Regions from separate parts of the Streptomyces sp. NPDC047085 genome, predicted to be linked through region 1. Evidence: predicted binding sites of a transcription regulator. Region 1 holds the regulator's gene; the other holds the start of a gene.
What was found. Region 1 encodes HrcA, which represses chaperone genes, less so after heat shock. Its sites were predicted from a motif close to TTNGCACTCNGNNNNNCNGAGTGCNAA; they were not measured.

Region 1 (5,822 bases):
GCTGCGCGGGCCTGAACGCCGAGCAGATCGCGGAGCGGATCCGGCACCTCGTGCACGACTTCGGCGGGGGCCTGCCCGAGGACGACCTCGCGCTGCTGGTTCTCCAGGCCGAGTGAGCGTGGTCGTACGTCGGCACCCTCGGGGGCAACCGCCGGCGTACGGGACAATGGAGTACATGCCTTCCGCACTCCCCGACGGCGAGCCCGTCCCCGACGACGGCGCGCTGCCCGCCTCCGCGCTCGCCGGGGCAGCCGGCCGCCCCCTCGGGTTCTACCTGCACGTCCCGTACTGCGCGACCCGCTGCGGCTACTGCGACTTCAACACGTACACCGCGACCGAGCTGCGCGGCACGGGCGGGGTGCTCGCCTCCCGGGACAACTACGCGGACACCCTGACGGACGAGATCCGCCTCGCCCGGAAGGTGCTGGGGGACGATCCGCGCGAGGTCCGTACGGTCTTCGTGGGCGGTGGCACGCCGACGCTGCTGGCCGCCCACGATCTCGTACGGATGCTGGGGGCGATCCGCGACGAGTTCGGGTTGGCGGCCGACGCGGAGATCACCACGGAGGCCAATCCGGAGTCGGTGGATCCCGCCTACCTGGCCACGCTGCGCGAGGGCGGCTTCAACCGGATCTCCTTCGGCATGCAGAGCGCGAAGCAGCACGTGCTGCGGGTGCTCGACCGGACGCACACCCCCGGCCGCCCCGAGCGTTGCGTGGCCGAGGCGAGGGCCGCCGGCTTCGAGCACGTGAACCTGGACCTGATCTACGGCACCCCGGGGGAGAGCGACGACGACTGGCGGGCCTCGCTGGAGGCGGCGCTGGGAGCCGGGCCGGACCACATCAGCGCGTACGCGCTGATCGTCGAGGAGGGCACCCAGCTCGCGCGTCGCATCCGCCGGGGCGAGGTCCCGATGACGGACGACGACGTTCACGCGGACCGCTACCTGATCGCCGAAGAGACCCTGTCGGCCGCGGGCTTCGACTGGTACGAGGTCTCCAACTGGGCCACCTCGGAGGCGGGCCGCTGCCTGCACAACGAGCTGTACTGGCGCGGCGCCGACTGGTGGGGCGCGGGGCCGGGGGCGCACAGCCACGTGGGCGGGGTGCGCTGGTGGAACGTCAAGCATCCGGGTGCGTACGCGGCCGCGCTGGCCTCCGGGCGCTCACCGGGCGCGGGCCGGGAGCTGCTGTCGGACGAGGACCGCAGGGTCGAGCGCATCCTGCTGGAGCTGCGCCTGTGCGAGGGCGTCCCGCTGTCCCTGCTGAAGGAGCAGGGGCTCGCGGCTTCCCGGCGGGCGCTGGCGGACGGGCTGCTGGACCCCGGTGCGTACGACGAGGGGCGCGCGGTGCTGACCCTGCGCGGGCGGCTGCTGGCGGACGCGGTGGTGCGGGACCTGGTGGACTGAGGACCGGTGCACCCTATGGACCCTGTGAGCCCTATGGACCCTGTGCACCCTGTGCCGGTGCCCGTGGCTACGCGGGAGCCGTGACGAAGTCGATCAGCTCCTCGACCCGGCCCAGCAACTCCGGCTCCAGGTCCCTGTACGACCCCACGCGCGCCAGGATCGCCTGCCACACCGCACCCGTGTTCTCCGACGGCCAGCCCAGTGCCCGGCACACGCCTGTCTTCCAGTCCTGGCCGTGCGGAACGCGGGGCCACCCCGGGATGCCCAGGGACGACGGCTTCACCGCTTCCCAGATGTCGATGTACGGGTGGCCCACCACCAGCGCGTGTTCGCTCGTCACCGACTCGGCGATGCGCCACTCCTTCGTGCCCGGCACGAGGTGGTCCACCAGGACCCCCAGGCGGGCGTCCGGGCCCGGGGCGAAGGAGTCCACGACAGACGGCAGGTCGTCCACGCCCTCCAGGTACTCCACGACCACGCCCTCGATGCGCAGGTCGTCGCCCCACACCTTCTCGACCAGCTCGGCGTCGTGCCGGCCCTCGACGTAGATGCGGCCGGCGCGGGCCACGCGCGCGCGTGCGCCGGGGACGGCCACCGAACCGGACGCCGTACGGGTGGGCCGTACCGGAGCCGCCGGACCCGAGGAGGGCCTGACCAGGGTGACCACCCTGCCCTCCAGCAGGAAGCCGCGCGGTTCCAGCGGGAACACGCGGTGCTTGCCGAAGCGGTCCTCCAGCGTCACCGTGCCCGCCTCGCAGCGGATCACCGCCCCGCAGAACCCGGTGCCGGGCTCCTCCACCACCAGTCCGGGCTCCGCCGGGACCTCCGGCACGGGCTGGGGCTTCTTCCAGGGAGGGGTCAGGTCGGGGGAGTACTGGCGCATTCGGATGACGATAGGAGAAGCCGCCGGCCGGCACTCACGACACGCCGAAACGCGCCGCCAGCTGGTCGCGCTGCCGTCGTACGAAGGCCGCGTCGACCACCGCTCCGTGACCGGGCACGTACAGTGCGTCCTCGCCGCCGAGCGCGAGGAGGCGGTCCAGGGCGTCCGGCCAGCGGGCCGGTACGGCGTCCGGGCCCGCCTGGGGTTCGCCGGACTCCTCGACCAGGTCGCCGCAGAAGACGATCTCCGGGGTGTCCGGGGTGCCGGGGACGAGGACCGCGAGGTCGTGGGCGGTGTGGCCGGGGCCGACGTTGGCCAGCAGGGCCTGGCGGCCGTCGCCGAGGTCGAGGGTCCACTCGCCGCAGACCAGGTGGCGGGGCGGGGTCAGCGCGTCCACCGCCTCGTCCGCGTCCGCCGCCGGCAGGCCGTGCCTGATCGCGTCCAGCCGCAGGTCCTCCCGCTCGTACGCGAACACCGCGTCCAGGCCCACCGCCGCGTACACCTCCGCGCCGGCGAAGGCGGCGGCGCCGAAGACATGGTCGAAGTGGGGATGGGTCAGCGCGAGATGGGTCACACGCCGGCCGGCCAGCCGCTCCACCGCCGCCCGCAGCCGCGCGCCCTCCGCGAGGCTCGACCCGGCGTCCACCAACAGCGCCGTGCCCGCGCCCAGGACCAGCCCCACGGTGCAGTCCCAGCCGGGCAGCCGGCACCGCCCGGCCCCCGCGGCCAGCCGCTCCCATCCCAGGTCTTCCCAAGTCACCGTCATACCGCGACGCTAGCTCCACGAGCCGTTGCAGCGGGACCGACCTTGCCCAGGGCGTACCCCACGGCCGTACACTGGGCCGGGGAAGTCTGGCACTCGCACACGCAGAGTGCCAGGCCCATGACCCGAAGGGCCAAGGGGACGACGCGATGGAGGTGCGCGCGGATGCTGAGTGAACGCAGGCTGCAGGTTCTGCGCGCCATCGTCCAGGACTACGTGGGCACCGAGGAGCCGGTGGGCTCCAAGGCGCTCACCGAGCGGCACAACCTCGGCGTCTCCCCGGCGACCGTGCGCAACGACATGGCCGCCCTGGAGGACGAGGGGTTCATCGCCCAGCCGCACACCAGCGCGGGGCGCATCCCCACCGACAAGGGCTACCGGCTGTTCGTCGACAAGCTCGCCGGGGTGAAGCCGATGACGGCGCCCGAGCGCCGGGCCATCCAGAACTTCCTGGAGGGCGCCGTCGACCTCGACGACGTCGTGGCGCGCACGGTGCGGCTGCTCGCGCAGCTGACCCGGCAGGTCGCCGTCGTGCAGTACCCGTCGCTGACCCGCTCGACCGTGCGGCACGTGGAGCTGCTCTCGCTCGCCCCCGCGCGCGTGATGCTCGTGCTGATCACGGACACCGGCCGGGTCGAGCAGCGGATGATCGACTGCCCGGCGCCCTTCGGCGAGACCTCACTGGCGGATCTGCGGGCCCGGCTGAACAGCCGGGTCGCGGGGCGCCGGTTCTCCGACGTGCCGCACCTGGTCGAGGACCTGACCGAGGCCTTCGAGGCCGAGGATCGCGGTACGGTCTCAGCGGTGCTCTCCACCCTGTTGGAGACACTGGTCGAGGAGAACGAGGAGCGGCTGATGATCGGCGGCACCGCCAATCTCACCCGCTTCGGACATGACTTCCCCCTCACGATCCGGCCCGTCCTGGAGGCACTGGAGGAGCAGGTCGTGCTCCTCAAACTCCTCGGCGAGGCGAAGGATCCGGGCATGACCGTGCGCATCGGGCACGAGAACGCCCACGAAGGACTCAACTCCACCTCCGTCGTGTCGGTCGGCTACGGTTCGGGCGGCGAGGCGGTTGCCAAGCTCGGCGTGGTCGGACCGACCCGCATGGACTACCCGGGAACGATGGGAGCGGTACGCGCAGTGGCACGGTACGTCGGACAGATCCTGGCGGAGTCGTAAGTGGCCACGGACTACTACGCCGTTCTCGGCGTGCGCCGCGACGCGTCGCAGGATGAGATCAAGAAGGCGTTCCGGCGGCTCGCGCGCGAGCTGCACCCGGACGTCAACCCGGATCCGAAGACCCAGGAGCGGTTCAAGGAGATCAACGCCGCTTACGAGGTGCTGTCGGACCCGCAGAAGAAGCAGGTCTACGACCTCGGCGGCGACCCGCTCTCGCAGGCCGGCGCCGGCGCGGCGGGCGGCTTCGGGGCCGGTGGCTTCGGCAACTTCTCCGACATCATGGACGCGTTCTTCGGTACGGCGTCGCAGCGCGGGCCGCGCTCGCGCACCCGGCGCGGCCAGGACGCGATGATCCGGATCGAGATCGAGCTGGACGAGGCGGCCTTCGGGACGACCAAGGACATCCAGGTCGACACCGCGGTCGTCTGCAACACCTGTAACGGTGAAGGCGCCGCTCCCGGCACGTCCGCCCAGACGTGTGACATGTGCCGCGGCCGTGGCGAGGTCTCCCAGGTCACCCGGTCCTTCCTGGGCCAGGTCATGACGTCCCGCCCCTGCCCCCAGTGCCAGGGCTTCGGCACGGTCGTGCCGAACCCGTGCCCGGAGTGCGCGGGCGACGGGCGCGTACGGTCGCGTCGCACCCTCACCGTCAAGATCCCGGCCGGTGTCGACAACGGCACCCGGATCCAGCTCGCCGGCGAGGGCGAGGTCGGCCCCGGTGGCGGTCCGGCCGGTGACCTGTACGTCGAGATCCACGAGCTGCCGCACCCGGTCTTCCAGCGGCGCGGCGACGACCTGCACTGCACGGTCACGATCCCGATGACGGCGGCGGCCCTCGGCACGAAGGTGCCGCTGGAGACGCTGGACGGCATGGAGGAGGTCGACATCCGGCCCGGCACCCAGTCCGGCCAGTCGATCCCGCTGCACAACCGGGGCGTCACGCATCTGCGTGGCGGCGGCCGGGGTGACCTCATCGTGCACGTCGAGGTGCAGACGCCGACCAAGCTCGACCCCGAGCAGGAGCGGCTGCTGCGGGAGCTGGCCAAGCTGCGCGGCGAGGAGCGGCCCCAGGGTCAGTTCCAGCCGGGTCAGCAGGGGCTGTTCTCACGGCTGAAGGACGCGTTCAACGGTCGCTGAGCCGGAGCCGGGGAGAAGGGGCTCTGCCCCTTCGACCCCGCCAGGGGGCTCCGCCCCCTGGACCCCCGGCCGGCCCACCCACCACCCGACTCGGTGGGCTGGAAAGCGGCTGAAAAAGCGGCCCCGTAGCGCTCCCGGCACCCCCTGTGCCAATGGCCTATGCCATGGGAAGGCCGGATTCGGACTTGTTCGGGGGACGTGACAACATGCGGTCATGTCCTCCGCACTGACCGATCTCTTCCCCCACCCGATCGTGCAGGCCCCGATGGCGGGCGGTGTCTCCGTGCCGCAGCTCGCCGCTGCCGTGTCCGAGGCCGGTGGGCTGGGGTTTCTCGCCGCCGGGTACAAGACGGCCGACGGCATGTATCAGGAGATCAAGCAGCTGCGAGGGCTCACCGGCCGCCCCTTCGGCGTGAACGTCCTCGTGCCGCAGCCGGAGTATGCCGAGT
Region 2 (5,822 bases), on a different contig from region 1:
TGGGCAGGGTGCTGTCTCCGTACGGCGGGATCGACGTCACGGAGACCTTCTTCGACAGGGGGAGTGCGCCTCCCTACTCGTTGCCGTCGACGGACGAGGGCGAGCAGGCGCGTCAATGGCTGTACGCGTTCGCTCCGGAGGCAGGGGTGGACGCCTACCTCAGGGCCACGAGCGACAGGAGCGCGGCTGCGATAAATCACCTTCCGCCGCGTATACCGGTGTCGCGGGTCCACGCCGTTCTCCATCACCTCACGGAGAGTCTCGCCGCCGGCGCTCCCGATTACATGCACAGGTCACTGCTGCAGCAGGCGGCGTCTGCTGCGGACGATGCGCAGGCCGTCGCCCAGCTCCTCTCGCTCGTCCGGGGAAGCGACGTGTACATCGGGGCCGACGCCCACGACGCCGCCTACACCGTGAGCCGCCGCGCCCGCGTCCGGGTCCTGCGTGACCACACGATCGTGCCGCTCAGCTGACCGGCGCGGGCTGTCCCAGCAGCATCGTCGGGGCGCCCGCCACCCGGGTCAGGAAGACCGTCGCCGCGTTCGGTCCCTGGGGTTTGACCTTGCGGCGCAGTTCCTCCGGTTCGACGGCCGAGCCGCGCTTCTTCACGGTCAGGGTGCCGACCTCGCGTTCGCGCAGCAGGGCCTTCAACTTCTTGACGTTGAAGGGGAGTCGGTCGGTGATCTCGTAGGCGGTGGCGTACGGGGTCGGGCGCAGGGTGTCGGCCGTGATGTAGGCGATGGTCGCGTCGAGGAGGCCGCCGCCGACCTGTTCGGCCACCTCGGCGACCAGGTGGGCGCGGATCACGGCGCCGTCGGGCTCGTACAAGTACCGCCCCACCGGGCGCACTTCGGGATCGGGCAGACCCCGGCCGAGCAGGCTGCGCGGGCCGGGCAGCAGGGTGGCGCGGACCAGGCCGGGCTCGGTGCCGAACCAGAGCACCGCCTCCTTCACGTCGCCGCCGTCCGAGATCCACTCCGCCTCGGCCTCGGCGGGAACCGCCTCGTGCGGGATGCCCGGGGCGATCTTCAGGGCGGCGCGGGGTGCGGCGAGGGCGGTGGCGACCGCCCAGGACAGGGGCGGTGAGTACGCCTCCGGGTCGAAGACGCGGCCCCGGCCGCCGCGCCGTGCCGGGTCCACGAAGACGGCGTCGTAGCCGGCGGTGTCGACCTCGGTGACGTCCGCCTCCCGTACCTCGATCAGCCGGTCGAGGCCGAGCGTCTCGGCGTTCGCCCGGGCGACGGCCACCGTCAGCGGGTCCCGGTCCACGGCCAGCACCCGGACCCCGGCCCGCGCCAGAGCGATGGCGTCACCGCCGATCCCGCAGCACAGGTCGGCGACCGACGTCACCCCCTGGTCCTTCATCCGGGCCGCCCGGTACGCCGCCACGCTGGTCCGCGTCGACTGTTCGACCCCGTTGGGCGTGAAGAACATGCGCTCCGCGTCCTCGGCCGCGAACTTGGCCGCCGCCCGCTGCCGCAGCCGGGCCTGGCCGAGCGCGGCCGACACCAGCTCGGCGGGGTGGGTGCGGCGCAGCCGGGTGGCGACGGTGAGTTCGTCCGCCGGGGCGGTGCCCCGCACCTCGTCGAGGAGGGCCCGGCCCTCGGGGGTGAGCAGGGCGTGGAAGGAGGGGAGCTGGTCGTTCACCGGGTCATTGTGGGCCAGTCGGTGGATGGTGCGCCTCCGGGCGGCGGCGTCGGGCCGGGATCGGGGTGGGGGCCTGCGAAGATCCGACACCATGCGAGAAGTAGTACAAAATGACAAATTCAGGGCAGGATTCCCGGCGCGGCTCCCGGCACGATTCCCCGCGCGACGCCCGGCACGATTCCCGAAGGTGGCCCTCCGCTGCGGGGCCGTCGCCCTGGCCACCACCGCCGTCCTCACCGGATGCGCCGGCCCCGGCGAGGACTCCGGCGCCCACCCCGGCCCCGGCAACCAGCCCGGCCAGGGCGGGCCCGCCCAGGCCCTGGACCCCGCCGCCGAACACACCCGCCTGGTCGCCGCCGCCGAGCACTGGAAACTGGACACGGTGCCGCTGAGACCCCCGGCCCCGCCGGCGCACAAGCCGAGGATCACCGCGCGGGACGGCTTCGAGGTGGACGGCCAGGTGGAGGACGACCTGCCCCCGGTCTTCACCACGATCCCCACCCGGCAGAAGGTCGTCTTCCTCACCATCGACGACGGCGCCGAGAAGGACCCGAACTTCCTGCGCATGATGAGCGACCTGAAGATCCCGTACACCGCCTTCCTCAGCAACTACCTGGTCAAGGACGACTACGGCTACTTCCGCAGGATGCAGGCCCAGGGCCACACCCTGGGCAACCACACCATGACCCACCCCTACCTGCCCGGCCTGTCCTACGAGGAGCAGAAGGACGAGATCTGCGGCATGCAGGCCGTCATGAAGAAGCAGTTCGGCAAGGCGCCCACCGTCTTCCGGCCGCCCTACGGCAACTACAACGGCGACACCCTGCGCGCCGCCAAGGCCTGCGGCATCAAGTACGCGCCGATCTGGGACGAGGAGGTCTTCGTCGACCACTGGGAGTACCGCGAGGACGACCGCGAGCTGCACCCCGGCGACATCGTCCTCACCCACTTCCGCGGCCGGGACGACTGGGACGGCACGATGGTCGACGACATGCGCCGCTTCCTGAACAAGGTCACGCGCGAGGGCTACGCCGTGGCCCGCCTGGAGGACTACCTGTGAGGCGCCCGGGGCGGCTCACCCGCGGCCGGGCACGTACCGGGGCCTGTCTCGCGGATCAGGCCTGCTCCGGCCGGCCGAGCCTCCCGGCCGACCCGAGCCGGGTCCGGTGCGTGCAGCCGCGAGGCGGAAGACGGAGCCGACGGTGGAGGTCCGCCCGCGTGAGCGAAGCGGAACGCGGGGGAGCGTCGGCGGCCGCCGCCGACAACGCCGCAGATGTGCGCACCGGCCCCCGCGACCCCGGCGGGATCCGGAAGGCACGCCGGAGGCGCCTGGCCGCCGTACTCGCCTCGGTCCTGCTGCTCACCGGTTGCGCCCAGTCCGTCGACCCCATCGAACGCCTCGGCAAGAAGGCCGCCGAGCGCGTCCACCGCTCCGGCCCGAGCCCGGACCAGGCCTACCGCCGCTGGGGCCTCACCGCCCCGCTCGCCGCCCCGCCCCGCCACCCCGTCCGCCTGCTGTCGGCCCGCACCGGGTCCGCCTCCGTGCCCCCGGTCGTGGACCGCGTCGACACCACCGACAAGGTCGTCTTCCTCACCTACGACGACGGCGCCGCCCAGGACCCGCGCTTCGTCGACATGGTCCGCGACCTGCACCTCCCGGTCAGCCTCTTCCTCACCGAGAGCGCCGTCGCAACCGCCGCCGGCCACTACGCCCGCCTGCACGCGACCGGTGCCGTCGCGGAGAACCGCACCCTCGACCACCCCACCCTGCGCGGCCTGCCCTACACCGGCCAGCGCGCCGAGATCTGCGCCGAGCAGGACCGCCTCACCTCCCGCTTCGGCACCCGCCCCCGCCTCCTGCGCCCACCCCACCGCGCCTACGACCGCACCACCCTGCGCGCCGCCGCCGACTGCGGCGTCTCGACCCTCGTCCTCTGGCGCGCCGCCATGACCTCCCGCGGCCTCACCTACACCCGGGGCGAGCAGCGCCTCCGCCCCGGCGACGTCGTCCTCGTCGGCCCCGACACCCCCACCGCCCACACCCTCCGCGACCGCACCCTCCGCCTGCTGCACCGGGTGCAGAAGCGAGGCCTGACGGTGGGGCGGCTGGAGGACTACCTGTAGCCGGCGGGGTCGCAGCGGCCGGCCCGGCACCCGTCACCCAGGCAACCCGAGCAGCCCAACCCGGCCGACGCGCCGCGGGCAATTGGCACTCCGCTTGACCGAGTGCTAACCCCGGTCATAGTCTCGGCTCTGGCACTCGGCAGATGAGAGTGCCAACAAAGCGACGGGCAGGTCCGGCACCCGCGACGACGGATCCACCTGGTCGCCACCTCAGACAGTTAACCCCGTGAGATCTCCGAAGGGGGAGGTCGGATCGTGACGACCACCAGCTCCAAGGTTGCCATCAAGCCGCTCGAGGACCGCATCGTGGTCCAGCCGCTCGACGCCGAGCAGACCACCGCTTCTGGCCTGGTCATCCCGGACACCGCGAAGGAGAAGCCCCAGGAGGGCGCCGTCCTCGCCGTGGGCCCGGGCCGCTTCGAGAACGGCGAGCGCCTGCCGCTCGACGTCAAGGTCGGCGACGTCGTCCTGTACAGCAAGTACGGCGGCACCGAGGTGAAGTACAACGGCGAGGAGTTCCTCGTCCTCTCGGCTCGCGACGTCCTCGCGATCATCGAGAAGTAGTCACCTCAAGCAACCCAGTTGCTTCCAGCTGCGCCCCTGGCCCCCGCGACCACCTAAGAAGCCGGGCGCCCGGGGCGCAGTTCTTTTTTCACCCACAGATTTCGAGAGGGCTCCCGCTGTCATGGCGAAGATCCTGAAGTTCGACGAGGACGCCCGTCGCGCCCTCGAGCGCGGCGTCAACAAGCTGGCCGACACGGTGAAGGTGACGATCGGCCCCAAGGGCCGCAACGTCGTCATCGACAAGAAGTTCGGCGCGCCCACCATCACCAACGACGGTGTCACGATCGCCCGTGAGGTCGAGATCGAGGACCCGTACGAGAACCTCGGCGCCCAGCTGGTGAAGGAGGTGGCGACCAAGACCAACGACATCGCGGGTGACGGCACCACCACCGCCACCGTGCTCGCGCAGGCGCTGGTGCGCGAGGGCCTGAAGAACGTCGCCGCCGGCGCCTCCCCGGCCGCCCTGAAGAAGGGCATCGACGCCGCCGTCAAGGCCGTCTCCGACGACCTTCTCGCCTCGGCCCGCCCGATCGACGAGAAGTCCGACATCGCCGCCGTCGCCGCGCTGTCCGCCCAGGACCAGCAGGTCGGCGAGCTGATCGCCGAGGCGATGGACAAGGTCGGCAAGGACGGTGTCATCACCGTCGAGGAGTCCAACACCTTCGGTCTGGAGCTGGACTTCACCGAGGGCATGGCCTTCGACAAGGGCTACCTGTCGCCGTACTTCGTGACCGACCAGGAGCGTATGGAGGCCGTCCTCGACGACCCGTACATCCTGATCAACCAGGGCAAGATCTCGTCCATCCAGGACCTGCTGCCGCTGCTGGAGAAGGTCATCCAGGCGGGTGCCTCCCGGCCGCTGCTGATCATCGCCGAGGACGTCGAGGGCGAGGCCCTGTCGACCCTGGTCGTCAACAAGATCCGCGGCACCTTCAACGCCGTCGCGGTGAAGGCCCCCGGCTTCGGCGACCGCCGCAAGGCGATGCTGCAGGACATGGCGATCCTCACCGGCGGCACGGTCATCTCCGAGGAGGTCGGCCTCAAGCTCGACCAGGTCGGCCTGGACGTGCTCGGCTCCGCCCGCCGCGTGACCGTCACCAAGGACGACACCACGATCGTCGACGGTGCCGGCAAGTCCGAGGACGTGCACGGCCGCGTCGCGCAGATCAAGGCCGAGATCGAGAACACGGACTCCGACTGGGACCGCGAGAAGCTCCAGGAGCGACTCGCGAAGCTGGCCGGCGGCGTGTGCGTGATCAAGGTCGGCGCCGCCACCGAGGTGGAGCTGAAGGAGAAGAAGCACCGTCTGGAGGACGCCATCTCCGCGACCCGCGCCGCGGTCGAGGAGGGCATCGTCTCCGGTGGTGGCTCCGCGCTGGTCCACGCCGTCAAGGTCCTGGACGACAACCTCGGCAAGTCCGGCGACGAGGCCACGGGTGTCGCGGTCGTCCGCCGCGCCGCCGTCGAGCCGCTGCGCTGGATCGCCG

Region 2: a site for HrcA is predicted at 3,854-3,880, ahead of groES (co-chaperone GroES). Genes of this name have one in related genera too.

The regions. Positions count from the first base shown of each region.
Region 1 covers NZ_JBEYUW010000001.1:419,335-425,156, forward strand. The annotation lists gene ABZ865_RS01615 (SpoIIE family protein phosphatase) at 1-116, shown strand, start outside; gene hemW (radical SAM family heme chaperone HemW) at 176-1,408, shown strand; gene ABZ865_RS01625 (DUF3097 domain-containing protein) at 1,476-2,291, opposite strand; gene ABZ865_RS01630 (MBL fold metallo-hydrolase) at 2,326-3,057, opposite strand; gene hrcA (heat-inducible transcriptional repressor HrcA) at 3,220-4,236, shown strand; gene dnaJ (molecular chaperone DnaJ) at 4,237-5,373, shown strand; gene ABZ865_RS01645 (nitronate monooxygenase) at 5,588-5,822, shown strand, end outside.
Region 2 covers NZ_JBEYUW010000003.1:136,499-142,320, forward strand. The annotation lists gene ABZ865_RS11770 (NACHT domain-containing protein) at 1-473, shown strand, start outside; gene ABZ865_RS11775 (methyltransferase domain-containing protein) at 466-1,647, opposite strand; gene ABZ865_RS11780 (polysaccharide deacetylase family protein) at 1,739-2,707, shown strand; gene ABZ865_RS11785 (polysaccharide deacetylase family protein) at 2,977-3,771, shown strand; gene groES (co-chaperone GroES) at 4,027-4,335, shown strand; gene groL (chaperonin GroEL) at 4,457-5,822, shown strand, end outside.